Regions from separate parts of the Yersinia mollaretii ATCC 43969 genome, predicted to be linked through region 1. Evidence: riboswitches for the same ligand, from Rfam matches in the RefSeq annotation. Region 1 holds a riboswitch; the other holds the start of a gene.

Region 1 (15,245 bases):
CAGAGTGGTCAACCCGCCGTGCGCCAATAACAGTGCTTGGAACAGCAGTACAATCGCCCCTAATACTGCCACCACCACTGGCCCGAACAGAATCACTGCCAGCCCAACCCCTGTGGGGTGCGAGCAACTCCCCGTCACGGACGGAATTTTCAGCGCCGAGAGCACGAAGATAAAAGCGCCACACAGAGCCAGTAACACTTTCTGATTGCTGTCTTCCGCGACAATCTGCTTTAAGCGCACCAAGCCCATAAACAGGCACGGCAGGAACAGCACCCACCAAGCCAGCGCCCACATCGGCGGCAAAAAACCTTCCATAATGTGCATGGCAAAAACGTCATTCGGGGCAATGGTCAGCAGGATTGCCATCGCCAATCCGGTAAATGAGAGTTTTTTTAGCTGTCTTTCCATTTGCAACTCCAATTAATTTGGGGATGTTTTTTAAAATTAATTAACCCTTTGTTCTTAATTAACGTATTGTTCTTAATTAACGTATTGCTGCTTATTCACTAAAATGGTGGAGAAATAGGGCAATGGCTGGTCGGCAGCAATGCTATCCAATTGACGCCAGCACACCTCCCCCGGCAGCGAGGCTTCCGACATCAACAGCGCATGGGGGAAGAGGTCTAAGCGGGCCAACAGCGCCTGAATGCGGGCGAAGCGACCATACACTTTCATCAATACCACGCAGTCGTGGTCGCGCAGCGCCCGCTCCAACTCGGCTTCCGGCGCAGTGCAGGACATAATCGCCAGCGACTGTTGCTCCATCGCCAAGGGCAGTGCCGCACGGGACGCGATAGCAGCAAAGGAGGTCACCCCCGGCACGATCTCTAACCAATCAGGGCGGCCTATGCGTTCCAGCAAAAACACCCACGTGCTGAATAGCATTGAGTCGCCTAGGGTGATAAAGCCGACCTGACGCCCTTGGGCGACTTCGTTTTGTAGCTGTTGCGCCACCTCATCCCACACCGCCTGTTTTTCGCTATCATCTGCACTCATCGGGAAGTGGCAGGTGCGAATTTCCGTGGCGGGCGATAAGTATTCGCGCACGATAGAGAGCGCCAGACTGTCGCCCCCTTTGCGCCCAGCGGGGGCATAGAGCACATCCAGTTGGGCTATCACTCGGGCGGCGCGCACCGTGATCAAATCACTGGCTCCGGGGCCGACACCTAGGGCATAAAGTCTGCCGCTCATTACGCTGCCTCCTGCTGTTTTTGTTGTAAGGCGTGATCCAGATGTTCAACGAACATTTGGCGAATCAATGGGTTTTCACCTAATCCTTGCAGCCATGATTGGGCGCTAATCCCTGCGGCTTCCAACTGCGAGCGCCATGAGTCCGGCTCGTCAGAGGCCATGTCGTTGATGGCGTGATCCCCAGCCACCAGCATCAGTGGCATCAGATGCACTTTGCGCACCCCCTGCTGTTGTAGGCGGGTGATGATATGGCTGATTTCGGGGTAGCTTTCCACCGCGCCGACCAAGGCGGGGAAGTTCAGTGAGGTCATCAGGTGATCAAGGCAGGCATAGGCGGAGAAGGCGAAATGGCTGGCTCCATGCCCCATAAATACCACCCGCTCATCTGCCGCAAGAGCGGGCATTTGCGCTTGCAGTGCCAGCATCAACTGCTGGTAATCAGCAAAGCTGCTTAACAGCGGTGTGCCCAGTACCAGATGATGGAAAGTGTCACTGAAGGCGCGCACTTCATTGGCGACTTTTTCATATTCATCGCCATTGATCACATGCAGTGATTGAATTGCCACATCCTGATAACCCAGCTCAGCCAGTTGTTTTAGGGCTTCACGCGGGTTATTGATCAGCAGGCTATCGCGTTTACGCAGCTTGCGAATGATCATCTCCGAGGTAAAGGCGCGGAACAGATCACGGTCGCTGTAGGCGGCAGCCAATTGCTGCTCGCAGGCATCAATATTCTTCTGGCGGGTCTGTTCGTAACTGGTGCCGAAACTGATCACCAACAGTGCTTTTTTCATTTTATTTATGCTCCTCGTTGTTCTTGCCAGTGGGTCAGATGCTGGGTCAATTCATCGAATGAAGCCACTTGCTGCCCGAGACGGCCCAACACCACGGAGGCCGGACGGCGCACCACAATGCAGGGAATGTTCAGCTCCAGACAGGGGGCGACTTTCTCTTGATACCCCCCCTGCGCACCGGACTCCTTGGTGATCACCACATCCGGCTGGCAAAATTCATACAGCGCCTGATTGAATGGCGCGCTAAATGGCCCGCGCAGCGCGATAATGTTGTCCACCCCTAACCCCAGCGCTTCGCACTGACTCAGCACCTCGGCGGTCGGCAACACCCGCGCCAACAGCGTTTTGCCACTCAGCCCGCGCTGATACTCGGCCAACTGCTTGCTGCCAGTGGTGAGCAGCACCCGTGGCCCCAATTTCTGAGCCACCGCACAGGCCGCCGCGAGACTATCGACTTTGTGCAGCAGCGGATGATGAAGCGCGTCAATCTCGCTCGGGCGCTGATAGCGGGTCATCGGCACATTCGCCTGTTCGCAGGCGGCAACCACATTGTCACTGAGCAGATCGGCATAGGGGTGCGAGGCATCAATCACCCAGCACACCTCTCGGGCGGTCAGAAAATCAGCCATCGCCGCCGCATCCATCCGCCCGATGATCACTTCACCGCGAATCTCCCCCGCCAACTGTTTGCCCGCCTCGGTGGCGACGGACAAGCTATAGCGCTCGCCTGCCGCATCGAGTAATTGGCAGATCAGCCGCGCATCACTGGTGCCGCCGAACAGATGAATCGGTGGGTGGCGCTGAGTCATAGCGAATGCCCTGTCATAGCGAATACCCGCGAGGGGTGATCATCAGCCCATTGCGGCAATAAGTGGCCTGATTACCGACAATCACCAAGCTGGTCATGTCCACTGGCTCGAAATCCATCTCACCCAAGGTGGTGAGCCATTTCTCCTGCTTTTTACGCCCAGCGGCTTTTACTACGCCCACGGGCGTTTCGGCTTTTTTCCACGGCAGCATTAACTCAAATGCGCGTGCCAGATGCCCTTCGCGGCCCCGACTGCGGGGGTTATAGAAGCAGATGACAAAATCCGCCTGCGCAGCGGCAATAATGCGTTTTTCAATCACCGCCCACGGGGTCATCAAATCACTTAGGCTGATATGACAGAAATCATGCATCAGCGGTGCGCCGAGTAACGAAGCTGCCGCGATACTGGCGGTGATCCCCGCCACCAGCCGCACTTCTAATTCCAATTGCTGTTGGGTAACCAACTCCAGCACCAGCCCCGCCATACCATAAATACCAGCATCGCCACTGCTGATCAGCGCCACCTTATGACCCGCCAGCGCCAGATCAATCGCCGCCTGACAGCGCTCAATCTCTTTGCACATGCCGGTTTTGATTACCTGCTTATCTTGGGTCATCGACTTGACCAGATGGGTGTAGGTTTTATAGCCGACGATAATTTCCGCCTCTTGGATCGCCGCTATGGCCTCCTGAGTCATCATCGATTCACTGCCCGGCCCGATGCCAATCACGGTTAACATTAATGCGATACTCCCAGAGTGATGGTGACGCCCTGCTGACGCAGAGTATTGCCAACCAATTTACCGTCGCTCATCAGCCAGGCGACCGGTTGTGAAACGCTACCGACACCCACCGTTTGGCGGACAAATTCAGAAGCAGGGAAACGCTGTTCATGGCGGCTCAGTTCGCCGACGCTGAACAGTTCGAAGGGCACGCGCCAGCACTGTGCGAGCTGATGGAGCGCGGGTTCATCTTTCTTGATGGTGACACTGCCAATGGCCCGCAGTGCCATGAGGTCAAAGTGATTTTCTGCCATTTGCTGTTGCAGCAGCTCCACCAGCGTTTGCAGCGAAGTGGCGCGGCGGCAACCAATCCCCGCCACCACGCGGCGCGGCACCAGCTTGTAGACCGGCAAGGCGAGTTGTTGCTCGGCGCTGAGCGGCAGAGTGTCGCGCAGGGTGATGCAGACTAAGGCGTCCAGTGGCGGCAAATCATCCAGTGACTCAACCGGAACGAAGCCTCGGGTGTCGCAGCGCGCACATTCGGCTCGCAGTGGCGTGTCCCACCACAGCCCCACTTGTTGGTGGCTGACCAGCATTTGATTGACCACTTTGACCGCGTGACGAAAATCCTGCATTTCGGCATCCAACTGGTTTGCCAGTGTGTCCAGTGCCGCCATCTCGTTGACGTCAGTGGCGGTGGTAATCACCGGATCGGCCCCCAAAATGCCCGCCAAATAGCGAGTAAGTGTGTTCGCGCCGCCGACATGGCCGGAGAGCAAACTGATGACGTGCTGGCCGCGCTCATCAATCACCACCACCGCCGGGTCGCTCATTTTGTCTTTGACCAGTGGCGCGATCACCCGCACCGTCAGGCCAATGGCACCGACCACCACCAGCGCCGAGTAGTGCTTAAACGCCTCGCGCATCGTCTCGCCAAAAGTGCCCGTGAAGGGCAGAAAGCCCGGCTCCAGCAGTTTGTCACTGGTGAAACAGGTCAGCGGTAAGTGGGTTTGCAAGCGCCGCGCCAGCCGCACCCCGCCGGGGGTCAGGCAAAATACCGCGATCGACTCAGGCTTGACGGTATTCATGGCTGAACCCCGCGTCATAGAGTTTGGAGTAGTGGTACTCATCGCCCAAAAAGGCTCCCACCAAAATCAGTGCGGTTTTATTGATTGCTGCCGCCCGCACCAACTCGGCAATGTCAGTCAGAGTGCCGCGCACGGTGCGGCTCTCCGCCCAAGTGGCTTTGTAGACCACTGCCACTGGCGTGGTGGCGGGATAACCGCCGGCAATTAAGCGCTCAGCCACACGATCCACCTCTTGCACCGAGAGGAAAATCGCCATTGAGGTTTGGTGGGCGGCGAAGGCTTCCAACTGCTCCAGCGGCGGCATTGGTGTGCGCCCTTCGATGCGGGTGATAATCAGGCTCTGCGCCACTTCCGGCACGGTGTACTCCACTCCCAGTTGTGCCGCCGCCCCCAAGAAAGCACTGACCCCCGGCACCGACACAAAGCCAATGCCATGCTCACCCAAGACTTCGCCCTGCTCGCGAATCGAGCCGTAGAGTGAGAGGTCTCCGGTTTGCAGCCGCACCACCAACTTGCCCGCCTGCACTCCCTCGACCATCAGTGCGATGATCTGAGCCAGATTCAGGCCCGCGCTGTCGTGGCACTCTGCCTGTGGCGAGCAGTACTCCAGCAGCTCGGTATTGATCAGGGAGCCAGCATAGATAACCACCTGCGCCTGTTGCAGCAAGCGGTAGCCCTTCAGCGTGATCAGCTCTTTGTCGCCTGGCCCGGCCCCGACAAACCACACTTTTTGTGTATCCCATGGCTGGACGAGATCGCGTTGCACGGTATTTTGGGTCGCGGTATTAGGATACTCAGACATGGCGCGCCTCCTTGTGGCAGGAAATAAGATAAGTAGGATTATTCGGTTTAAAATAGTGTCCGCTGCCCAGCGGCGTCAGATTGGCGAGTTGCAACTGCACGCAATCCAGTTGGCTGACGGCGCAGGTCTGTAGGTGATTCAATGCCTCATTGAGGTTATTGAGCAGAATAAAGGTCAGCACCAGACGCCCATCCGGGTTGAGCATCATCAGCGCCCAGTCGATCAGTGCGGTCAAATGGCCGCCGCTGCCGCCGATAAAAATGGCATCCGCGCTATGGGGCAGTGGCAACGGAGCCACACCCGCGATGATCTCCACATGGTGGCACCCTAGCCGCTGGCGGTTTTCGTGAATCAGCGCCAGTGCCGCCGGATTGCGCTCAATGGCCGTCACCCGTAAATCGGGAAAGCGCAGTGCCGCTTCCAGCGCCACACTGCCCGTCCCCGCGCCAACATCAATCAGGTGAGTCGCACCGGGTAACTCCAGCCGTTCCAGTGCCAGCGCGCGCACCGCCTCTTTGGTCATCGGCACGGTTCGCCCGTGTACATTTTGTTCGCGAATAAAAAGCTCATCTCTCATTGAGGATCACCACCACATTCATCTCGTAACGGGCCGCCACTTGATCCACCGACAGGCGGTGAATGCGTTCATTGGGTTGGGAGAGGTTTTCACCAATAATCAGGGTGCGGGCAAGGCCGCGTTGATGCAGCGCATCAGCAATGGCGCGCGGGCCGATCGTGCCGTCAGTCACCATCGCCACTTTGTCGTGCTGGAAGATCCAGTCAAAATCGGGCGCTCGCCCATGGCTGCTGGTGAGGAAAAGGTCATTCATATCCAGTGCCACTTTGGCGCACAGATATTGAATCGCGCTGATGCCGGGGACAATTTGCAGTTGGTCGGCGCTAAAATTCGCCGCCAGCAGTTTGCCGATGCCATACAGCAGCGGGTCGCCGGAGGCCAGCACCACAATGGCGCGATCTTTGTTGCTGTCCAGCCACTCCAATAGCCCCAGCAGATCCGCATCCAGCAGGCGGCTTTCGCGGCCATCACTGCTGAAGGTCGCCAGATGGCGTTTGCCGCCCACCAGCACCTCGGCGCAATCAATCGCCTGCAATGCATTGGGGGTGAGGTATTGGGTATCACCGGGGCCAATGCCCACGACGATAATCATCGTTGCGCCTCCAGAATCTCATCCAGTGGTCGGTTGCTGCCCAGCACTTGGTTATCGAAAGAGAATAAAATGGCGTCGCACTGCGGCGGGTTAACGGAGAAACGCATCATTTCGCTAATGCGCTCACAAATGCGCTCCGCGATGCGGGTGTAGACCCCCTGCCAGCCCTGCTCAGCAATCAGCTCCATGGCGGCCTCGGTGGTATCACACTGATTAACCTCAACTAACAGCGCATGGGGTGCACCCATCAGGGCCAGATTTGCCACCAGCGTCTCCATGCGCCCGTCGGCAATATGGCTGTGGGTGTGGAAGATGCCAGCGGCGACTTTGACCAATTTGCCGGGATGCCCCACCAACAGCACGCGGCGAAAACCCAGTCGCACCGTCTCTTGCAGCATGTAACCAACAAAGTTGCTCATGGTGACCACCCGCTGGCTATCCAAGCCCAAATGTTCGCGGACAAAGCGCTCGCCGTGGTTACCCGGCACCAGAATCACACGATCTTCCCCCGCCGCCCGTTTCATCTCCAACTCCAGTGCCAGTGAGCGTTTCCAGCTCTCCTCCGACATCGGCGTAACAATGCCCGTGGTGCCGATGATGGAGATGCCGCCGAGAATCCCCAGCCGCCCGTTGTAGGTTTTCTTCGCCCGCTCTTCCCCTTCGGGCGCAAAGATCTCTACCGCTGCGCCGCGTAACGGCCCGATCACCTCGCGCACGGCGGCCTCGATGGTCTGGCGTGGGGTGCGATTAATGGCGGAACTGCCCACTGGCAGGCCAATGCCTTTGCGGGTGACGGTGCCCACCCCTTCCCCGCCGCGCAGGGTGATCTCGGTCTGTTCGGTGAGGGTGACGCGAGCAAAAATCAACATGCCGTGGGTGGCATCAACATCATCACCGCCATCTTTGCGGATCGCCGCCGTGGCTTGCTGCCCCTCAATCAGCGGCTGCTCGACATTCAGGCTCAAGCTGATGCCGGAGGGAGTGACAATGGCTACCTGATCAATCACTTGCTGGCGCAGTACCATTAACGCCGCCACTTTCGCTGCTGCCGTAGCGCAGGAGCCAGTGGTATAGCCCTTGCGGTACTGTTTGCCGTTATGCCAAATGCTGTCGAGTGGCGCGTTTTGCCGCTCTTGAGGGTCACTCACCGTCAGATCACTCATCGCGCCCCCGTAACTGGTAGAGGATGGCGTTGATGATGGCGGCCGCCACATTGCTGCCGCCTTTGCGCCCCAGCGCGGCGATACAGGGCAGCTCACTTTCAGCCAGCGCCGCTTTTGATTCCGCCGCGCCGACAAAACCGACCGGTACCCCAATCACCGCCACTGGCGTGCCTTGCCGCTCCAGCAGGCGAAATAGCGCGGTGGGTGCATTGCCGAACACAAACAGTTTTTCGCCCGGCTCCGCCAGCGCCACATCCACCGCCGCCATTGAGCGGGTGATGCCCTGTTGCGGCGCACTCTCCACCACTCGTGGGTCACTGATATAGCAGCGGCATTCACAGCCCATCTGCTTGAGTAGCGTTTTATTGATGCCGGACATCGCCATGGTGGTGTCGGTGTAGAGAGTGCAACCGCGTTGGATGCCCTCAGTAATGTGGGTCAAGACCTGCGGCGAGAAGTGCAGAATATCCAGCCAATCAAAATCGGCCGTGGTATGGATCACCCGCTTGATCACCGCTTCGTGCATTTCACTGGCAAAGTGGTAATCGGGCCGCTGCTCGGCAATGATATCGCCGATAATCACGAAGCTGTTTTGCTCGATCTGCTGCGGGTTTTTTATATAGTTCATCAGGTTATCCTTGTTAAATGCCGACCAGCAGCAGGTGAATCAGGGCAAAGAGTAGAAGGGCTAACAGTGACGCTATCCGCATCAAATTGATGCTGCGCGGAATGTCTTCGAGCGCGATTTCACGCCGATCATCACCAATCCAAGGCTTTTCGACCCGCTCGCCAAAGTAGTGATTCGGGCCACCGAGGCGCACCCCCAAGGCTCCGGCTACCGTGGCTTCCGACCATGCACAGTTCGGGCTGGCGTGTTGATAGCGATCGCGCCAACCGATGCGCAGCGCCTGCCGATAATCAGCCCGAATCAACCCCGCCGCCGCACTGAGCAGTAACCAGCTCAGCCGCGCAGGTAGCCAGTTCGCCAGATCATCCATTCGTGCCGACACATAACCGATCGCCCGGTATTTCGGGGTTTTGTACCCCACCATCGAATCCAAGGTATTGACCGCTTTGTAGGCCATCGCCAGCGGTGGGCCGCCTAACATCAGGAAAAACAGCGGGGCAATCACGCCATCGACACTGTTCTCCGCCACGGTCTCCACCACCGCGCGGGTGATCTGCGGTTTTTCCAGTTGCGAGGTATCGCGCCCAACAATCCATGACAGCTTTTCGCGACTCTGCGCCAGCGACCCCGTTTGCAGCGCCTCAAACACGTGCTGTGCCGCGTCACTCAAGCAGCGCCCCGCCAGCAGGGTGTAAATCATCCACACTTGCGCCAACCAGCCGAGCCAAGGGTTAATCTGCGTCATCAGCGCTAAAAATCCCCAACTCACCAGCCAAGTCACACCGACCACCAGCAGCCACAACAGCGCTCCCCCCCATTTCAGTGAGCGCTCGCTGTGGCAAACCGCGCGAATTCCCCGTTGCAGCCACGTGATCAAATTGCCTATCCAGCGCACCGGATGGGGCCAGTGCGGCGGGTCGCCGAGCCAGCTATCGAGCAAGAAAGCCACAAACCACGCGGCGAGGGTCATAGCCGACTCCGAGCCGCGCTCAGCCAGCCATTGAGTAAACCGGGGCGTTGGGCGAAGTGGATATGCAGGTAGCTGGCTTGGGTGTTCGCCACTTGATAGCCGCTTTGCCAGCGCTGGAGGGCGACACCATCGCGCCACTTGCTGCTATCAAAGGCGGGCGTCAGTGCGCTGGTAAAATCGGAATAGTGGAATTCATGACCGCGCAGAGTCTCGCCTTGGGCCGCCAATAGGGTGTCGCGGCGAGCCTCGGCCTGACAGTAACCAAAGCGGGTCAGCCGTTTTCCCATCCGGCTTTCGCCGGACAAAATCCCCACCATCGAATGGCGCTGCCCCTGTTCATCAGTTAAACCGTCGCCGAGATACATCAAGCCGCCACACTCGGCATACAGAGGGATCTGTTGGCGGTGAGCCTGCTGTAACGCCGCGCGCATGGCAGTATTGGCGGCCAGCTTAGCGGCGTGGATCTCGGGGTAGCCGCCGCCCAGATAGATCATCTGGCAAGCGGGCAACTGGCGGTCATGCAGCGGGCTAAAACGTTGGATGCGCACTCCAGCTTGCTCGAGCAGATCCAGATTGTCGGGATAGTAGAAATTGAAGGCTTCATCTTCGGCGAGGGCCAGTGTCAGGCCATCGGCCAATGTATGGGGAGGTAACTCAGGTGGGGTGCCTGCGGGCAGTGCGGCACAGTGGGTCAGCGCCAGTAGCCGATCGAGATCAAGGGTCGCCTCAATCTGCTGTGCCAGTCGCTGCCAGCACGGATCACTGTCCGGCGGCTTGCCCGCCCCACTCCGCTCGGGTGCCGGAATCAACCCCAAATGGCGCGATGGCAACGCCACCTCTTCCATCACTGGCAAACGGCCCAAGACCGGAATGCCGCAATAGTGCTCAATGGCGTGGCGCAATAGCTGATAGTGAGAGTCAGAGTTGACGCGGTTAACAATCACCCCAGCAATCACCAGCTTGGGGTCAAACTGGCAGAAACCCATGACGGTGGCGGCGACCGAGGTCGAGACCGCCTTGCCATCCACCAGCAAAATCACCGGACAGCCCAGTTGCTTCGCCATCGCGGCACTGCTGCAATAATCGGGGTCGATGCCGTAACCGTCGTACAGCCCCATCACCCCCTCAATCACCGCCACATCGGCATGGCGCATATGCTGGTTATACAGCCCATTGAGGGTGGTGGGGGGCAACATAAAGGCATCGAGATTGCGTGAGGTCACGCCGCTGACGGCGGTATGCCAGCCAGTGTCGAGGTAATCTGGCCCCACTTTAAATGGCTGCACCGACAGCCCTCGGGCCATCAAGGCACGCAGAATGCCCAGCGTCACGGTGGTTTTGCCGCATCCGCTGCCTGTTCCGGCGATAATAAAGGCGTGTTTGCCTGACCGTTGCATAAAAAATCCCGCCATTTCAAGCGGGATAGCAGTGTCAAAAAGGTGCGTCTACGCAACGTCACCGCTGCGCGCATCTGATGACAACCCGCTTCCCACCGAAGGAGTTGAATATCTTTTACCGATCTGGCTGGTCTTCTGGCTTAGCGTCATTCTCCCCCGCACCTTCCCAATCCGATGGATCAGTGGTAACAGCGGGTTCGTCAGCATCACAGCAGCGGGGGCTGCGGGGGATTGTCACCCCCTTCCCAGTTATGCTTTAGCGCATAACATGACCCTATCAGTAACTACAAATACTTAAAACAGTAGATTCTGTTATTTAATTTATTATTTCGTTATCTAATTTATCTCTTTATTTACACTGTTATAACAGCGCGATTATTCATGGGCATTTTATTAGCCTGCCATAAAATTAATATACGCCTTTCCGTTCAGAAAAAATGGTGAATTTCATTTTTTGGTGATCCTTTTCTGGCATCAAAACAACAAAAAATTGCCGTCTGACTTTAGAAAAACAATCAATAACAACCAGTTACTGTAAATAAAGCCATTCTAAGGATAACAAAATATTGTCATTAATTATTTTGAATAGTTAATTTTTAGCTTATTTGTTAAATAGAAAACGAAAGCACAGGGCGCAATTGAATAATATTAACTCAATCACAGTTATTCCATTTCGCTGCGTTCAGAAGAGAGTGAGCGAAATACCTGCGGTGTAACGTTATAGGTCTGGCGGAACACTTTGCAAAAATAACTGGTTTGCGAAAAACCCAGATTCTTGGCAATACTGGCAATACTCCAATCGCTGTGTTGCAGCATCTCTCTGGCATTGGCCATCCGTTGCTGGTTCACCCAAGCATTAAACCCGATGCCCTGATATTTTTTGAATAATTTGCTGAAATAGTAGGGGCTGAGATAGACCTTACTCGCCACATCCTCTAGCCGCAGCTCTTCTGACAGATGGGTATCGATGTAGCGTAAGACTTTCTTCATTTTGCTATCGTGCGGATGAACAGGCCGTACCTTGCCCGGCTCTTTGCTGCCCATATTGTCATTAATGACCACGAAGTTGAGGTGTTTTTTTAAGCAATTCTCAACAATCAGCTTCAGCAGATCCGCCGAGGCGATCACCCGCGAAAAATCCATTATTGGCACATTGTGGAACTCATCCATCAGGGCCGGATTCTGTTTCCAGTGGTTATCAATATTCAAAATATCAATCAGATAAACATCAGAGTGCAACCGCACCTGACCGCATAACACAAACCCCACCAGATGGCCGGCAATCACCAGCGGAATAGAGAAGTCCGTCAGCCCAGCGTGACAGCGATAAATACAAGGTTCATTGGATTTTGAGGCTTCAAGACCGCCACAACGATCACTCATTCGACAGCGAAGGTGGTTCACTGGGTCTTGACGCATTAATTGACAAAATGGCGTGAAATTAAATAAGTCGGAAATCTCTTCGCCGTGAATATTGACCACCACTACGGCCAACCCCGTTGCCTGAGCAAAGTCCTGCGCGATTTTATTGATGAGCTCTGAGTTTAGAGAACTGGCAGAAATCATGATAAAACCTCTCAGTTAATTATAATTTATTGTTATTACGTTTTTGTTTGTTGCCACAAATCATCCCTGTTATGTTTAATGTGTTAACGCATTGTTATATTTTCATTCCCGTTAGCAAGATAAAAACCTATTTCCCTGTGAAGGTTTACTCTCTGGAAAAATGAAGATAAATAACAATCCACCTTACCAGAGTCATCGTCAACAGGGGACAATAATCAACCCATTAACCAGAACAGATCACGAAATTTCCTCATCCTGTTTCACCGTTTCAAGATGAGGAAATTCGCGTTAACCGCCAGACAACTAATTAGCGGCTTCTTCATCCTCTAATTTACAGGTATTGCACGCCAGATTTTTGCCAATGAAGAAACGATAGACCGCCGCGCCCAGACAAGCGCCAATAATAGGAGCCACGATAGGGATGATGAAATAGGGAATATCGCGGCCACCGGTCATGGAAATTTTTCCCCACCCGGCAAAGAAAGTAAATAATTTAGGACCGAAGTCACGTGCTGGATTCATGGCAAAGCCGGTTAACGGGCCGGTAGATGCCCCAATGACCGCCACCAGAATACCAATTAACAATGGCCCTAATGCGCCACGCGGCACACCATTGCCATCATCGGTCAACGCCATAATCAGCCCCATCAGAATCGAGGTGATGATGATTTCAACAAATGCGGCCTGCCAAACACTGATAGCCGGTGATGGGAAGGTACTGAAAATACTGGCTAATTGCAGACTTTCCAAGCTGCCGCGCACCATCTGATGTGCCGTTTCAAAATCAGTAAATAAGTTGTGATACAGCATATAGGAGAGTGCCGCGCCACCAAACGCCCCCGCCACTTGGGCGATAGAGTAAGGGATCACTTTGCGGCCGGGGAAACAAGCAAATAGCCACAGCGCAATGGTAATCGCGGGGTTAAGGTGAGCGCCGGAAATCCCTGCGGTCAGATAAACGGCCAATGAAATCCCCAACCCCCACACGATACAGATTTCCCATAAACCAAAACTGGCCCCCGCCACTTTCAGTGCCGCCAGACAACTAATACCAAAAAACAGAAATAGCCCAGTACCAAGAAATTCTGCAATACACTGAGCCTTGAGTGAGTCGTTCATAGAGTTACCCTGCTTGTGATTATTATGATCAATCTACCCAAAAGTAGATGAAGTAGTGCACGGCCCTTGACTCAGCCACTATAAAGAGGCGCAAAATGAAAGTGTTGTCGTGATTCGTGATTCATTAAACAAAAACTAGACTTTCGATAACACATTCTTGCCATTGCTGCCGCCAAAATTAGCGTTAACCCCATGCAAACAGAGACTTTTAGGTTTTATTCAGCCATATGACTTTCTTGCTCTTTATTCTTTCCGTTATTGTTATCAGGCTCGCACTTTTACCTTTAATACACCGCCAGCTCTCCCATTATATTTATATTGACCTCCATCCCCTCTATTACTGGGCAGGCGCGCGATTATCAAAATAAATAACAACTGTCACCTACTTAATTTAAATTTTGAATAGTCAATGACCAGTTATTACCCTAATAAATAATGAGAATCCCCATAAAAAACACGCCACTAGCGCATTGTGATGACAATATTTTGTTATTGGGTCGCTAACCATTCCCGCCAGTAAATTCAATACAGCCATTCTTTTTCATTGCTTGTTTGTATATTCGTTCTCAGCACGAACCTGACAACGTTATTACTGAATATAACAACATTATTTTTGAACATGATATTTGTCGAGGTACTTATGCAACAAGAAGCACTAGGAATGGTGGAAACCAAAGGGTTGACCGCAGCTATTGAGGCGGCTGACACCATGGTGAAATCGGCCAATGTGACATTGGTGGGCTACGAAAAAATCGGCTCGGGCTTGGTCACCGTCATCGTCCGGGGTGATGTCGGGGCAGTGAAAGCGGCTACCGATGCAGGGGCTAGCGCGGCCGCTAAAGTGGGCGAAGTGAAATCAACTCATGTGATTCCGCGCCCACATACCGATGTCGAGGCTTTTTTACCGAAGGGCCGTCTACCTAAGGGAAGTCACGAATGAAAAGCAATGACCTGGTCGACCAAATCATGGCGCAGGTGATAGCGAAAGTCAGTGAACACGCTCCGGCGTCTTCTACGCAACCCTCCCATAAACAACGAGATACGGCTATGGCTGAGAAAACGTGCAGTTTAACGGAATTTGTTGGAACCGCGATCGGTGACACGGTCGGTCTGGTTATCGCCAACGTCGATAGCGCCCTGCTAGACGCAATGAAGCTGGAAAAACGCTACCGCTCGATCGGCATTTTGGGCGCGCGTACTGGCGCAGGCCCACACATTATGGCAGCCGATGAAGCAGTCAAAGCCACCAATACCGAAGTGGTCAGCATTGAGTTACCCCGCGACACCAAAGGCGGTGCCGGTCATGGTTCACTGATTATCTTCGGCGGTGATGATGTGTCTGATGTCAAACGCGCCGTCGAAGTGGCACTGAAAGAGTTGGACCGGACCTTCGGCGACGTTTACGCCAATGAAGCGGGCCACATTGAGCTGCAATACAGCGCCCGCGCCAGTCATGCCTTAGAGAAAGCCTTCGGCGCACCACTGGGTCGCTCTTGCGGCGTGATTGTGGGTGCTCCGGCGTCAATTGGGGTGCTGATGGCCGATACTGCTGTGAAATCCGCCAATGTTGACGTGGTGGCTTACAGCTCTCCGGCACAGGGCACCAGCTTCAGTAACGAAGTGATTCTGGTTATCTCCGGCGACTCTGGCGCAGTCCGTCAGGCAGTCATCTCTGCCCGTGAGATCGGCAAAACGGTCTTAGGAACCTTGGGTTCTGAACCGAAAAACGACCGCCCTTCTTATATCTGACGCCACAGTGAGGCTGTTTCATGAAATCGAAAAGATTTGAAGCGTTGGCGAAACGCCCGGTTAATCAGGACGGCTTTGT
Region 2 (15,245 bases), 1.9 Mb from region 1:
TTGCTGAGAGATCGACGGCTCGGGCAATCGCGACAATTTGTTGTATCGCAATAGAAAAGTTTGCTAAGGGATGCTGCACATCTAATACTAAGCCATAACCCGTCAGTAGTTTTTCCGCTTGCTGGTTCATCGTCCGGTGATCAATCATTCCCCAGCGTAATGGCTCACGACCAATAAAGAGATTTGCTGCAACCGATATGTTAGGCAGTAAATTCACCTCTTGATAAACAGTACCGATACCCATTTTTTGAGCATCAGCTGTATCAATCGGACAAATAGCCTTGCCGTCCAAATAAACTTCACCGGCGCTGCGTTTATAGACCCCGGTTAATGCTTTGATTAATGTCGATTTCCCTGCGCCATTCTCTCCCAGCAAAGCGACGACCTCACCGCGATGCAGAGAAAAATCCACAGAATCCAATGCCTTAACACCCGGAAATTCAACTGACAAGCCACGGACTTCTAGCAGTGTTTCCATCAGATGTACCTATGCTCAAAAACGACTCAGATATTGCCCAAATACAGGTGACGAAAGTAGGCGGAGCAAGCCCCGCCTTTTGAATCAATAACCTAGGCTTTTCTTGGACTCATATTCCTGTTTAGCCGTATCTGGCTGTAACAGGCGGGATTCTGTCTGGATAAATTTAGGTGGTTGAGTGCCGTCTTTTTTCAGCGCAATTAAGGCGTCGAAAGCCGGGCCAGCCATATTGGGGGTTAACTCAACGGTAGCGTTTGCTTCACCACTACTCATTGCTTTGAATATGTCAGGAACGCCGTCGATAGAGACGATTTTAATTTCTGTGCCGGGTTTCAGACCCGCTTCTTTAATGGCTTGAATGGCACCAATCGCCATGTCATCGTTATGTGCATAAACGGCGCAGATATTCTTGCCATTTTGTTCAGCCTTAATGAAGCTCTCCATAACTTCTTTACCTTTACTACGCGTGAAATCCCCTGATTGAGAACGGATAATTTTCACGTTAGGTGCCGAAGCTATTCCATCAGCGAAGCCTTTTTTGCGGTTAATTGCCACACTGGAACCGACGGTGCCTTGCAGCTCAACGACGTTACACGGTTTTCCTGCCACATCTTTCAGGAGCCATTCCCCCGCAACCTTGCCTTCATAAACACTATCTGAAGCCACCGCTGCGGTGTATAGAGAAGGGTCATTCACTTCAATCATACGATCGAGCAGGAATACCGGAATTTTAGCTTCTTTCGCTTCCTGTAAAACTGGCGTCCAACCCGTTGCAACCACTGGCGCGATAAAAATGGCATCAACACCCTGAGCGATAAACGATCTCACTGCTTTTATTTGGTTTTCTTGTTTTTGTTGAGCATCCGCTATTTTTAAGGTTATCCCGCGCTTTTCCGCTTCTTGTTTAGAAACCTTTGTTTCCGCAGAGCGCCAACCGGATTCTGAACCAATTTGAGAGAAACCCACGACTAACGGAGCCGCCTGAACTGCACTACACATTGCTGCTGTTACAGCTGCTGCTAACAGTAAACGCCTGTACATATTTATCTCCTCACTTGCCATCGTCGGGCCGTTGATTCACTACCATTCTCAGGAACAGTTAAGATCATCATTCAGGTTATTCACTGCCCTGAAGTTCGGCCAATTTGCAGATAATGTCGTTCGAAAAACAGATGATGTTTTTTAAGGTGAGCTTCCTGATAGCTAAAATGTTAATTAGTTTTAGTACATTTTGTAAAAGTAATAATGAGCAACGTCACACCACAGAATAACAATCATTTTGTACATAAATTCAGCTAAATAGGTATGCATTGGGAACGTTACCTTTTGCAATTTCGTGAGGGCTAAAAAAGAAATGGGGTCAATAAGAGGAATATTTGTACAGAAGATATTGGTTGGATTAACAGAGTAACGGAGGAGATTAGACAAAAAGAGAAGAATGGATGCTATTGCAGTGACGGGGAAATAAGTAAAAACACTGAGAAGGTATGACCAGCGATGAAACAACCGTTTTTGTGTCTATGCCGAAATTGATGTCATTAACTGGTGTCAAAGAGTCTAATTAAGCATCAAAAACAGGTGTAATTTTGGACGAAGAAACTGAAGATTCATGTTTCTAGCCGTTAATTTGGAACAGGCGATGGTGAAATACTGCATATTGACTCTGATTTTTTAACATAAAAAAACCCCTCGCTTTCGCGAAGGGTTATTTATATGGCAGGGGCGGAGAGACTCGAACTCGCGACACCCGGTTTTGGAGACCGGTGCTCTACCAACTGAGCTACGCCCCTAAATTACGCTTAACATTATGCCTGCTAAGATAAGCAGGCATAATTTAAATAAGTGGCGGAACGGACGGGGCTCGAACCCGCGACCCCCTGCGTGACAGGCAGGTATTCTAACCAACTGAACTACCGCTCCACCGATTCTTTTACGTGTATCTTCCCGATACTTACCCCTAAGGGCCAGCGCTCCGCGCTGTGCAAAACCGCCTTTGGCGATTTTTCAGTTATCAGATGTCACTCTGATAACTCGTGTTTGATGCCTGGCAGTGTCCTACTCTCGCATGGGGAGACCCCACACTACCATCGGCGCTACGGCGTTTCACTTCTGAGTTCGGCATGGGATCAGGTGGGACCACCGCGCTAAGGCCGCCAGGCAAATTCTGTTTCAATTAACTCGCTCACGATAAACTCTCGTCAGCCAGCCAATCCAATCTCGGAACATTCGCTGAAAATCTACTCTCAAATCACCAAAACACCTTTGGTGTTGTAAGGTTAAGCCTCACGGATCATTAGTACTGGTTAGCTCAATGCATCGCTGCACTTACACACCCAGCCTATCAACGTCATAGTCTTTAACGTTCCTTCAGGGGGCTTAAAGCCCCAGGGAAGACTCATCTCGAGGCAAGTTTCCCGCTTAGATGCTTTCAGCGGTTATCTCTTCCGAATTTAGCTACCGGGCAATGCCATTGGCATGACAACCCGAACACCAGTGATTCGTCCACTCCGGTCCTCTCGTACTAGGAGCAGCCCCTCTCAATCTTCCAACGCCCACGGCAGATAGGGACCGAACTGTCTCACGACGTTCTAAACCCAGCTCGCGTACCACTTTAAATGGCGAACAGCCATACCCTTGGGACCTACTTCAGCCCCAGGATGTGATGAGCCGACATCGAGGTGCCAAACACCGCCGTCGATATGAACTCTTGGGCGGTATCAGCCTGTTATCCCCGGAGTACCTTTTATCCGTTGAGCGATGGCCCTTCCATTCAGAACCACCGGATCACTAAGACCTACTTTCGTACCTGCTCGAGCCGTCACTCTCGCAGTCAAGCTAGCTTATGCCTTTGCACTAACCTCACGATGTCCGACCGTGATTAGCTAACCTTCGTGCTCCTCCGTTACTCTTTGGGAGGAGACCGCCCCAGTCAAACTACCCACCAGACACTGTCCTCACCCCAGATTATGGGGCCGAGTTAGAACATCAAACATTAAAGGGTGGTATTTCAAGGTTGGCTCCATGCAGACTGGCGTCCACACTTCGATGCCTCCCACCTATCCTACACATCAAGGCTCAATGTTCAGTGTCAAGCTATAGTAAAGGTTCACGGGGTCTTTCCGTCTTGCCGCGGGTACACTGCATCTTCACAGCGAGTTCAATTTCACTGAGTCTCGGGTGGAGACAGCCTGGCCATCATTACGCCATTCGTGCAGGTCGGAACTTACCCGACAAGGAATTTCGCTACCTTAGGACCGTTATAGTTACGGCCGCCGTTTACTGGGGCTTCGATCAAGAGCTTCGCCTTGCGGCTGACCCCATCAATTAACCTTCCAGCACCGGGCAGGCGTCACACCGTATACGTCCACTTTCGTGTTTGCACAGTGCTGTGTTTTTATTAAACAGTTGCAGCCAGCTGGTATCTGCGACTGGCTTCGGCGCCGAGAGCAAGTCTCTTTACCTAATGCCAGCGTGCCTTCTCCCGAAGTTACGGCACCATTTTGCCTAGTTCCTTCACCCGAGTTCTCTCAAGCGCCTGAGTATTCTCTACCTGACCACCTGTGTCGGTTTGGGGTACGATTCAATGTTACCTGATGCTTAGAGGCTTTTCCTGGAAGCTTGGCATCAACTACTTCTGCACCGTAGTGCATCGTCATCACACCTCAGCGTTGATAAGCAACCGGATTTACCAAGTCGCTCCGCCTACATGCTTAAACCGGGACAACCGTCGCCCGGCTAGCCTAGCCTTCTCCGTCCCCCCTTCGCAGTAACACCAAGTACAGGAATATTAACCTGTTTCCCATCGACTACGCTTTTCAGCCTCGCCTTAGGGGTCGACTCACCCTGCCCCGATTAACGTTGGACAGGAACCCTTGGTCTTCCGGCGTGCGGGTTTTTCACCCGCATTATCGTTACTTATGTCAGCATTCGCACTTCTGATACCTCCAGCAGCCCTCACAGGCCACCTTCAACGGCTTACAGAACGCTCCCCTACCCAACAACGCCTAAGCGTCGCTGCCGCAGCTTCGGTGCATGGTTTAGCCCCGTTACATCTTCCGCGCAGGCCGACTCGACCAGTGAGCTATTACGCTTTCTTTAAATGATGGCTGCTTCTAAGCCAACATCCTGGCTGTCTATGCCTTCCCACATCGTTTCCCACTTAACCATGACTTTGGGACCTTAGCTGGCGGTCTGGGTTGTTTCCCTCTTCACGACGGACGTTAGCACCCGCCGTGTGTCTCCCGTGATAACATTCTTCGGTATTCGGAGTTTGCATCGGTTTGGTAAGTCGGGATGACCCCCTAGCCGAAACAGTGCTCTACCCCCGAAGATGAGTTCACGAGGCGCTACCTAAATAGCTTTCGGGGAGAACCAGCTATCTCCCGGTTTGATTGGCCTTTCACCCCCAGCCACAAGTCATCCGCTAATTTTTCAACATTAGTCGGTTCGGTCCTCCAGTTAGTGTTACCCAACCTTCAACCTGCCCATGGCTAGATCACCGGGTTTCGGGTCTATACCTTGCAACTAGACGCCCAGTTAAGACTCGGTTTCCCTACGGCTCCCCTATTCGGTTAACCTTGCTACAAAATATAAGTCGCTGACCCATTATACAAAAGGTACGCAGTCACACCACGAAGGTGCTCCCACTGCTTGTACGTACACGGTTTCAGGTTCTATTTCACTCCCCTCGCCGGGGTTCTTTTCGCCTTTCCCTCACGGTACTGGTTCACTATCGGTCAGTCAGGAGTATTTAGCCTTGGAGGATGGTCCCCCCATATTCAGACAGGATGTCACGTGTCCCGCCCTACTCATCGAGTTCACAGAAGGTGTATTTTTGTGTACGGGACTATCACCCTGTACCGTGCGACTTTCCAGACGCTTCCACTAACACACAAACTGATTCAGACTCTGGGCTCTTCCCCGTTCGCTCGCCGCTACTGGGGGAATCTCGGTTGATTTCTTTTCCTCGGGGTACTTAGATGTTTCAGTTCCCCCGGTTCGCCTTGCATGGCTATGTATTCACCATGCAATAGTGCAACGAATTGCACTGGGTTTCCCCATTCGGGTATCGTCGGTTGTAACGGTTCATATCACCTTACCGACGCTTATCGCAGATTAGCACGCCCTTCATCGCCTCTGACTGCCTAGGCATCCACCGTGTACGCTTAGTCGCTTAACCTCACAACCCGAAGGTGTTTCTGTGCTCAAAGTGGTTGCGCGTTCACAAATGCGGTGTTGTTCCGTGCGCGCAATCCTCATGAACGTTAAGTTCACTCCGGTTGCTGTGCGCGGTACGCCTTGCCTTTGCGTCGCTCACTCACTTTTTGACATCGAAAACCTGTCGCATTGCGATTATTTGAGAGACTCTAATACAGGTTACTTCTTATCTCAGTACTGCTACGGAGAGATAAGTTTCAGCTGTATTGTTTCAATTTTCAGCTTGTTCCAGATTGTTAAAGAGCAATATTTCACAACCCACTGTGTCTTGCGACCGCAGTACGTTTTGAAATAGTTTTTTATATGGTGGAGCTAAGCGGGATCGAACCGCTGACCTCCTGCGTGCAAGGCAGGCGCTCTCCCAGCTGAGCTATAGCCCCATATAAAAAGCAAATCACCTTATTGCTGCAACTCAACAGGGAATGGTGAGTTGGTGGGTCTGAGTGGACTTGAACCACCGACCTCACCCTTATCAGGGGTGCGCTCTAACCACCTGAGCTACAGACCCAACAAGGTACTAAAGCCCGACTAATTTCTCAGTCCGGCCTTATTTGCTCGTTACTTTCTATCAGACAATCTGTGTGGACACTGCGCAATGCGTATCGTTAGGTAAGGAGGTGATCCAACCGCAGGTTCCCCTACGGTTACCTTGTTACGACTTCACCCCAGTCATGAATCACAAAGTGGTAAGCGCCCTCCCGAAGGTTAAGCTACCTACTTCTTTTGCAACCCACTCCCATGGTGTGACGGGCGGTGTGTACAAGGCCCGGGAACGTATTCACCGTAGCATTCTGATCTACGATTACTAGCGATTCCGACTTCATGGAGTCGAGTTGCAGACTCCAATCCGGACTACGACAGACTTTATGTGGTCCGCTGGCTCTCGCGAGTTCGCTTCACTTTGTATCTGCCATTGTAGCACGTGTGTAGCCCTACTCGTAAGGGCCATGATGACTTGACGTCATCCCCACCTTCCTCCGGTTTGTCACCGGCAGTCTCCCTTGAGTTCCCACCATTACGTGCTGGCAACAAAGGATAAGGGTTGCGCTCGTTGCGGGACTTAACCCAACATTTCACAACACGAGCTGACGACAGCCATGCAGCACCTGTCTCACAGTTCCCGAAGGCACCGAAGCATCTCTGCTAAGTTCTGTGGATGTCAAGAGTAGGTAAGGTTCTTCGCGTTGCATCGAATTAAACCACATGCTCCACCGCTTGTGCGGGCCCCCGTCAATTCATTTGAGTTTTAACCTTGCGGCCGTACTCCCCAGGCGGTCGACTTAACGCGTTAGCTCCGGAAGCCACGCCTCAAGGGCACAACCTCCAAGTCGACATCGTTTACAGCGTGGACTACCAGGGTATCTAATCCTGTTTGCTCCCCACGCTTTCGCACCTGAGCGTCAGTCTTTGTCCAGGGGGCCGCCTTCGCCACCGGTATTCCTCCAGATCTCTACGCATTTCACCGCTACACCTGGAATTCTACCCCCCTCTACAAGACTCTAGCTTGCCAGTTTCAAATGCAGTTCCCACGTTAAGCGCGGGGATTTCACATCTGACTTAACAAACCGCCTGCGTGCGCTTTACGCCCAGTAATTCCGATTAACGCTTGCACCCTCCGTATTACCGCGGCTGCTGGCACGGAGTTAGCCGGTGCTTCTTCTGCGAGTAACGTCAATCAATCGTGCTATTAACACGACTGCCTTCCTCCTCGCTGAAAGTGCTTTACAACCCGAAGGCCTTCTTCACACACGCGGCATGGCTGCATCAGGCTTGCGCCCATTGTGCAATATTCCCCACTGCTGCCTCCCGTAGGAGTCTGGACCGTGTCTCAGTTCCAGTGTGGCTGGTCATCCTCTCAGACCAGCTAGGGATCGTCGCCTAGGTGAGCCATTACCTCACCTACTAGCTAATCCCATCTGGGCACATCCGATGGCGTGAGGCCCGAAGGTCCCCCACTTTGCTCTTGCGAGGTCATGCGGTATTAGCTACCGTTTCCAGTAGTTATCCCCCTCCATCAGGCAGTTTCCCAGACATTACTCACCCGTCCGCCGCTCGCCGGCAAAGTAGCAAGCTACTTTCCGCTGCCGCTCGACTTGCATGTGTTAGGCCTGCCGCCAGCGTTCAATCTGAGCCATGATCAAACTCTTCAATTTAAGATTTGTTTGATTTGCTACTAATGAAAGTAGCGATGCTCAAAGATTACTTTCTGCAAATATGCATTCGAACCGAAGTTCAAATGTGTACTGCTTTGGTCACTCTTCAAGACTTTGATATTGCTTCTGCCTGCCGAAACAGGCTTCGATATCGTCTTGCGAGTGCCCACACAGATTGTCTGATAAATTGTTAAAGAGCGTTCGTTACCCGTTTGCCTTGCGGCGAATCTTACGGTAACGCGGGAGGCAGATAATACGCTTTCCCGCTGAAGAGTCAAGGTTTTATTTGGTTTCTTTCGAACTCAAACGTCTTCTTTTCTCTTCCTGACCCGGCGAAGTGTGTTTCGTTGTTCCCGGTCAGTGGAGGCGCATTATAGGGAGTTCCTGACAGGCTGCAACCCCTAATTTGAAAAAACTTTTCAACCGCTGTTTCTTTAGTCAAAACGCCGTTAAATTGGCAGTTTTTGCAGCGTTGGGAAGCCATAACCCTGTAAAACGGGCAATAAAGCGTCAGTGTCCACGTTCAGCGCCATGCAATACGCCATGTTTTCATCTTGAGAAGAAACCACATTTTCCTGAGAAGAGATCAGCCAAGCGGTGCGGCGAGCAATTGCGGCTCCGGAATCGACCATGCGGGTGCCTTCCGGCAAGACTTGCGCTAACTCTTCTGTTAATAGAGGGAAATGAGTGCAACCCAATACGATGGTGTCGGGTGGTTCACGCATTGCCAACCATGGATGAAGGATTTTCTTTAATGCTTCGACTGGAACGACGCCACCGTGCAACTTGGTTTCTGCCAGTTCCACCAGCTCAGATGAACCCAATAGCTCAATTTTGCAATCTGTGGCAAAGCGCGCAATGAGGTCCAGAGTATAAGAGGCATGAACGGTACCGCGAGTCGCCAGTAAGCCAACAACCCCATTGCGGGTGAGCCGCACCGCAGGTTTGATAGCCGGAACCACGCCAACGACCGGGAAGGCGAAGCGCTCACGTAAGGCAGGAAGAGAGACAGTGCTGGCGGTGTTACATGCAATGACCACAATCGCCAGTGGGTGGCGTTGTTGTACGGCGGTGACAATATCCAAGACACGTTCAACGATGAATTCGCCGGACTTCTCTCCATAAGGGAAGGCAACGTTGTCGAAAGCATAGATATAGTGGAGATCCGGCAGTAACTGCCGAATCTCTTGATAGACAGACAGCCCGCCAACACCTGAGTCGAAAATCAGCGCTGTCGGGCGAGGAGCCGTATTAGCCTTAGAAGTTATAGCTTCCTGTGAGGTAATACTCTCGTCCAGCGGTTTTATAGCCATAAGCCGTTTCGTAATCTTTATCAAACAGGTTAGCAATTCTACCACGAACTGTTAGATGAGAAGTAACGGGATAAGCAATCGACGTGTCTACTGTGCTGTAACTCGGCAATTCACGCTGAGTAACACTATATAGAGAGGTGTTATTGTCGTAGCGCTTGCCGTAATACTGGTAAGAGATATCTATATCAAAATTGAACATTGTCCAGTCCAACTGATACTTGGCTTGATGTTTAGAGCGGCGGGCTAAGACTTCGTTATTGAGATCATTGCGCGGGTCAATATATTGCAATGTGACCTGATGGGTGAAGATGCCCGTATCGAGGTTGCCGGTCCACTCCAGACCTTTAATTGTTGCGGAGTTAACATTGTAATACTGCCCAATGCCGGTCATTGGGTCAGAGTCGTAGTCGATTAGGTTTTCAATTTTGTTGTGATAAGCAGACAAACGCCAGTCAAGCGGCCCGGTCACCCCTTCTAACCCAGCTTCCCATTGGCGAGACTCCTCTGGCTTAAGGTTGCTGTTTGACTCAATCGGAGGACTGAAGCGCTGTGCGCCATACTGTTGACCTAATGACGGTGCCAGGAAACCTGTGCCGTAAGATAAGGTTACGCGATAGTCAGGGACGAATTCCCAGCCCGCCGCCGTTTGCCATGTCTCATGCCAACCAAATTGCTCATCTTTGTCTGCACGGCCAGAGGCTTCTAGCGTCACAGAATCAAATTTCTGCTGCCCGCTGAGATATAAGCCGGTGTTATCCCGCTTATACGAGTCAGAAATCGTGGTGTTGGATGAGGTCAAACGTTGCTGCTGCCAGTCAATCCCTGCGCTCAGGGTCGCACTTTCGAAGCTATAGGTGTTGCCCCATTGCAGATTACGCTGTTCCATATCATCCAGCGTGGTCGCCACCCCATAGCGGCCATATTGGCTGCTGTAGTTATAATCTTTATATTTCTGGTAGCTAGCAATTAATTGGGAGGAGTAAGCGCCCGCTGCATAGCGCAGGCCGGTATCATAAGTGTGGTTGTATAACCGCTCTTTATCACCACTGTATTCAGGGAGGTAAGGTGTGCTGCCGACATCGTAATCCGTGCTGTTGGTATATCCGTAACCTCGCACAAATCCGGAGAAGGCTTGGTTGAACTGATGATCCAGCCCTGCCCAGAAATTTTTATTGCGGAAGCCGTCGCGGTCACTGTCTACCGAGTAATTTGATCCCGGTTTGATATTAAAGCCGTTCGTGGTTTGATACCCCCCGGCGACCGTCGCCAATGTATCGCCAAAGCGCTGACGGACACTGCCATCATATTGCTGATAGCCTTTGGAACCGACACCCGCATTAATCTGTGCCCCCTCTTTATCTGATTGCGTAATCACGTTAATGACGCCGCCAATCGCACCGGACCCATACACCGCAGAGCGCGGCCCACGAATATATTCAACGCGTTGTACCAAGGAGATCGGTATTTGATTGAAGTCAACGCTGTTGACGATACCCGTACGCGCAAGGGGAATCCCATCAACCAACACCAGTACATGCCGGGCTTCGGTGCCACGGATATAGAGAGAAGAGCCTTGTCCTAAACCACCAAATTGCGAGATATCCACGCCCGGTAATCGGCGCATCACTTCATTGAGGCTTTTGGCCTGCCAGCGATCGATATCATCCCGAGTCACGACGTCAGTGGGGGCTAACACAGTGGAAACGGGCTGTTTAAAACGGCTGGCCGTCACCACCATTTCGTCATTATTACCGGTGGTGGAGTTGCCCTGCGCCCAGCCAGAAAATGCCGTCACAGAGAGTGCCGTGAGCAGCGTGTATTTTTTTATTGTGATTGTATTTTTAGTGATCATTAGGAAAGCATCCAAACTCAAATAGCGGATGCCGCAGTGCCATGGTCGGTAGTACGCGACGACCACGAATATTGCGACGTAATACCGGCAGGTCTTCGGGCTTGGGATCTCTGAGAACAGAGCGGGCGATGACTTCCCATCCTTGCGGACAGTGTCTGGTTGAAACCTATCGCCGTAACTTCCCCTTACCGCTGCGCGTCAGCTCCGGATTTACACCGGATTCCCTTTTAACTCTTAGGTGTTTAAGTACAGCTTGAGGCCGGACCGCAATGTTACGATTAAGTAAAATGGATGTCTAGACTTCCATTACTGTAACAAGGGATAATGACGACAAAACTGGACATCAGAACCACTTTCCCTACAATCCGCAGGAATAACCCTCTTTTATTATGCCCAGACGAGAAGAAACATGACTCCCAACATCCTGCCGACTGACGGCTATGAAAACCAATTGGCGGAGAAATCTGCCCGTCTTCAGGCCATGATGTTGCCGTTTCAGGCCCCCGCGCCGGAAATATTCCGCTCTCCGGCTGAGCACTACCGGATGCGCGCGGAGTTCCGTGTTTGGCACGATGAGGACGATCTGTATCACATCATGTTTGACCAACAGACCAAGCAGCGTATTCGGGTCGAGCAATTCCCGGTAGCCAGTCTGTTAATCAATCGCCTAATGAGCGCCCTGATGACCGCCATCCGGGCCGAGCCAATCTTGCGCCGTAAGCTGTTCCAGATTGATTATTTATCGACGCTGAGCGGTAAACTGATCGCCTCTTTGCTGTATCACCGCCCATTAGATGAAGAGTGGCAGCAGAAGGCGCGGGAATTACGTGATCAGTTGCGCGAGCAAGGTTTTGATCTGCAATTGATTGGGCGGGCATCGAAAACCAAAATCATGCTGGATCACGACTACATTGATGAAGTGTTGCCGGTCGCCGGTCGCGAGATGATTTATCGTCAGGTTGAGAATAGCTTCACCCAACCGAATGCGGCGGTGAATATTCATATGTTGGAGTGGGCGATTGATGTCACCCAACAGGCGAGTGGGGATTTACTGGAGCTGTATTGCGGTAATGGTAACTTCTCATTGGCACTGGCGCGTAATTTTGATCGCGTGCTGGCAACGGAAATCGCCAAACCGTCAGTAGCGGCGGCGCAATACAATATTGCCGCGAATAATATCGATAACGTGCAGATCATTCGGATGTCGGCGGAAGAGTTCACTCAGGCCATGCAGGGTGCTCGTGAGTTTAATCGCCTGAAGGGCATTGATTTGAGCAGCTATAACTGTGAGACGATTTTTGTCGATCCGCCGCGCAGTGGGCTGGATGACGAAACCGTCAAGCTGGTGCAGGCTTATCCGCGCATCCTTTATATCTCTTGCAACCCAGAGACGCTGTGCGCCAATCTGGAACAGTTGCAGCACACTCATAAAATCAGCCGATTAGCACTCTTCGATCAGTTCCCGTACACCCATCATATGGAGTGTGGAGTGTGGCTGGAAAAGCGGGAGTGACGGCTCGCTTGAATTACAGATAACGACTTGAATTGCAGATAAATAAAAGGGCAACGCTATGTTGCCCTGAAGTTATTGACAGAGTGCCAGCGGCGGAGAGAACAGGCGGATCGTAAAGACGCCGTAAACCCCTCCATGGGGGCTCGAGCCGCGCCCTCCCTGGCGCGGACGCTTTACTCTTCCGACTGTCCTCACCGTTCCAGATCGAGTCATCTCCTCTAGAAAGCTACTGTGTCTGTTGGTTATCGCTATTATCCGATTCCAGTTCTTCGTTCGCTTGCGCCGATTTACGCGCTTTCAGCTTGAACAAGATCCAGAACACCAGCGCCACGCTAAGAATAGAGGGAACAAAGTTCGAACCAATCGCCGGATGCTCAACTCGCACAATCGCGCTGTAGAGCAAAATGCCCAGCAAGAAACAGGCTGAAGCCAGCACTGGCAAGCCCTGTGGCATGGCAAAATTGAGGTAGCGTTGGTGCAGACAATAAACCGCCAATATTAATGCCAGCAGCGGAAAAATTGAAAAAGGGACGAACGCGCTAAAGAGTGCGTTAAATGAACCATTTACGGCCAACCCTGTTATCAACGCCAGTAGCAGAGTGCCGATTTCACGGCGAGGCTGTTTTTCAGCGTGAGACGGTTTTTCAGAGTAAGACTGCTTTTCAGCGTGAGACGGTTTCTCTGGATTCATTGGCGTTTCAGGATCAGCGTGTTTTTCTGGGTTAGAGTGTTCCATCATTTTCCTTTCCTTATGACGTGCGGGAAACGGCGAGCTTCTCCTGCTCGCGACGATACCAATAATAAGCGCCCTTGGAGATCATCCGCAGTTGCAAGACCAAGCGTTCTTCTAACTGTCGCCGCTGTTCAATATCCACGTCCAGCACTTCTGCACCGGCACTGAAGACAATTGTGACCATGGCCTCAGCTTGCGCTTCGGTGAAGCTGCGCGGCATGTGATTTTCCAGCTCAAGGTAATCGGCCAGCTCGGCAATAAAATGCTGAATTTCACGCGCAACCGCTGCACGGAAAGCCGCAGAGGTGCCGGAACGCTCCCGCAGCAATAAGCGGAAAGCATTGGGGTTATTGCCGATAAATTCCATAAATGTAGAAACTGACGTGCGGATAACACTGCCGCCCTTGGCAATTCGCTGGCGTGCCTGACGCATCAGTTGGCGTAACATCAGGCCGCTTTCATCGACCATCGTCAAGCCAAGCTCGTCAACATCACGGAAATGCCGATAAAAAGAAGTCGGCGCAATGCCAGCTTCACGAGAGACCTCCCGCAAACTTAAGCTGGCAAAACTCCGCTCAGCACTTAGCTGACTGAACGCCGCTTCGATAAGGGAACGACGAGTCCGCTCTTTTTGTTGTGCTCTGACGCCCATAATCGTGCCCAAGGGATATCCAAATTCTCAATCTAAGACATATAGTCAGCAATATACCAAACTTTATAGTAACAACCGTTATACAAACGCATCATCCCAAGACGGAATTGCTGCTTTACAGCATCCATCACAATGATTTACCCATTGTTGATTGGGTTATACCGGGAATGATGTTAATATCTCGTTGTAATTTTGTATAATAATAGGTCTCTCCTACATGCAACAGCACTTCCATTTTGATGCCATTGTGATTGGCTCGGGTCCTGGCGGTGAAGGTGCCGCTATGGGGTTGGTCAAGCAAGGCGCCCGCGTTGCCGTGATTGAGCGGTACAATAATGTGGGCGGTGGATGTACCCATTGGGGCACCATCCCGTCCAAAGCATTGCGCCACGCCGTTAGCCGTATTATCGAATTCAACCAAAACCCACTCTACAGCGACAATGCCCGAACCATCAGCTCCTCTTTCGCTGATATTTTAAGCCATGCGGATCGCGTGATTAACCAGCAAACCCGTATGCGCCAAGGCTTTTACGATCGCAACCACTGCCAGATGTTCTCCGGCGATGCCAGCTTCATTGATGCCAATACAATCAATGTCCGTTATGCCGATGGCACCAACGATACACTGCGCGCCGATAATATCGTCATTGCGACCGGTTCACGCCCCTATCGCCCGGCAGGCGTTGATTTCACCCATGAACGTATTTATGACAGTGATACTATTTTGCAGCTCAGCCATGAGCCACAACACGTCATTATTTATGGCGCGGGGGTGATTGGCTGTGAATATGCGTCAATCTTCCGTGGCCTGAGTGTCAAAGTGGATTTGATTAATACCCGTGACCGCTTGCTGGCTTTCCTTGATCAGGAGATGTCAGATGCCCTCTCTTACCACTTCTGGAATAACGGCGTGGTTATCCGCCACAACGAAGAGTTTGAGCAGATTGAAGGGACGGTTGATGGGGTTATCGTTCATTTGAAATCAGGCAAGAAAGTCAAAGCGGACTGTTTGTTGTACGCCAATGGCCGCACGGGGAATACCAGCGGCTTAGGGCTGGAAAAAATTGGTTTGGAAGCGGATAGCCGTGGCCTGCTGAAGGTCAACAGCATGTACCAGACCGCGCTACCCCATGTGTATGCCGTCGGCGACGTGATTGGTTATCCGAGTCTGGCCTCTGCGGCCTATGATCAGGGGCGGATTGCCGCACAAGCAATGATCAAAGGTGAAGCCAATGTTCACTTGATCGAAGATATCCCGACTGGCATTTATACCATTCCTGAGATCAGTTCTGTCGGTAAAACCGAGCAGGATCTGACCGCAATGAAAGTGCCTT

Evidence for each region. A riboswitch is a leader RNA that binds a small molecule or an ion and turns the genes downstream of it on or off. The one in region 1 is predicted to bind cobalamin.
Region 2: linked by a shared signal. The riboswitch ahead of btuB (TonB-dependent vitamin B12 receptor BtuB) and the one ahead of HRD69_RS13180 (cobyrinic acid a,c-diamide synthase CobB) in region 1 are both predicted to bind cobalamin.

Annotation. Positions count from the first base shown of each region.
Region 1 covers NZ_CP054043.1:2,985,456-3,000,700, reverse strand. Annotated here, with positions in the region: gene cbiM (cobalt ECF transporter S component CbiM) at 1-414, opposite strand, end outside; gene HRD69_RS13235 (cobalt-factor II C(20)-methyltransferase) at 481-1,191, opposite strand; gene cbiK (sirohydrochlorin cobaltochelatase) at 1,191-1,985, opposite strand; gene HRD69_RS13225 (cobalt-precorrin-6A reductase) at 1,991-2,794, opposite strand; gene HRD69_RS13220 (precorrin-3B C(17)-methyltransferase) at 2,808-3,533, opposite strand; gene cbiG (cobalt-precorrin 5A hydrolase) at 3,533-4,603, opposite strand; gene HRD69_RS13210 (cobalt-precorrin-4 methyltransferase) at 4,584-5,405, opposite strand; gene HRD69_RS13205 (decarboxylating cobalt-precorrin-6B (C(15))-methyltransferase) at 5,398-5,982, opposite strand; gene HRD69_RS13200 (cobalt-precorrin-7 (C(5))-methyltransferase) at 5,972-6,574, opposite strand; gene cbiD (cobalt-precorrin-5B (C(1))-methyltransferase CbiD) at 6,571-7,737, opposite strand; gene HRD69_RS13190 (cobalt-precorrin-8 methylmutase) at 7,730-8,365, opposite strand; gene cbiB (adenosylcobinamide-phosphate synthase CbiB) at 8,379-9,335, opposite strand; gene HRD69_RS13180 (cobyrinic acid a,c-diamide synthase CobB) at 9,332-10,732, opposite strand; cobalamin riboswitch at 10,841-11,024, opposite strand; gene pocR (transcriptional regulator PocR) at 11,396-12,298, opposite strand; gene pduF (propanediol diffusion facilitator PduF) at 12,602-13,417, opposite strand; gene pduA (propanediol utilization microcompartment protein PduA) at 14,058-14,357, shown strand; gene pduB (propanediol utilization microcompartment protein PduB) at 14,354-15,166, shown strand; gene pduC (propanediol dehydratase large subunit PduC) at 15,187-15,245, shown strand, end outside.
Region 2 covers NZ_CP054043.1:1,044,451-1,059,695, forward strand. Annotated here, with positions in the region: gene ytfR (galactofuranose ABC transporter, ATP-binding protein YtfR) at 1-478, opposite strand, end outside; gene ytfQ (galactofuranose ABC transporter, galactofuranose-binding protein YtfQ) at 563-1,519, opposite strand; tRNA gene HRD69_RS04595 (tRNA-Trp) at 2,193-2,268, opposite strand; tRNA gene HRD69_RS04600 (tRNA-Asp) at 2,322-2,398, opposite strand; rRNA gene rrf (5S ribosomal RNA) at 2,521-2,636, opposite strand; rRNA gene HRD69_RS04610 (23S ribosomal RNA) at 2,751-5,657, opposite strand; tRNA gene HRD69_RS04615 (tRNA-Ala) at 6,000-6,075, opposite strand; tRNA gene HRD69_RS04620 (tRNA-Ile) at 6,127-6,203, opposite strand; rRNA gene HRD69_RS04625 (16S ribosomal RNA) at 6,306-7,848, opposite strand; gene murI (glutamate racemase) at 8,298-9,161, opposite strand; gene btuB (TonB-dependent vitamin B12 receptor BtuB) at 9,106-11,013, opposite strand; cobalamin riboswitch at 11,083-11,292, opposite strand; gene trmA (tRNA (uridine(54)-C5)-methyltransferase TrmA) at 11,423-12,526, shown strand; partial or broken gene HRD69_RS20770 (gluconate 5-dehydrogenase) at 12,598-12,663, opposite strand; gene HRD69_RS04645 (YijD family membrane protein) at 12,753-13,217, opposite strand; gene fabR (HTH-type transcriptional repressor FabR) at 13,276-13,911, opposite strand; gene sthA (Si-specific NAD(P)(+) transhydrogenase) at 14,129-15,245, shown strand, end outside.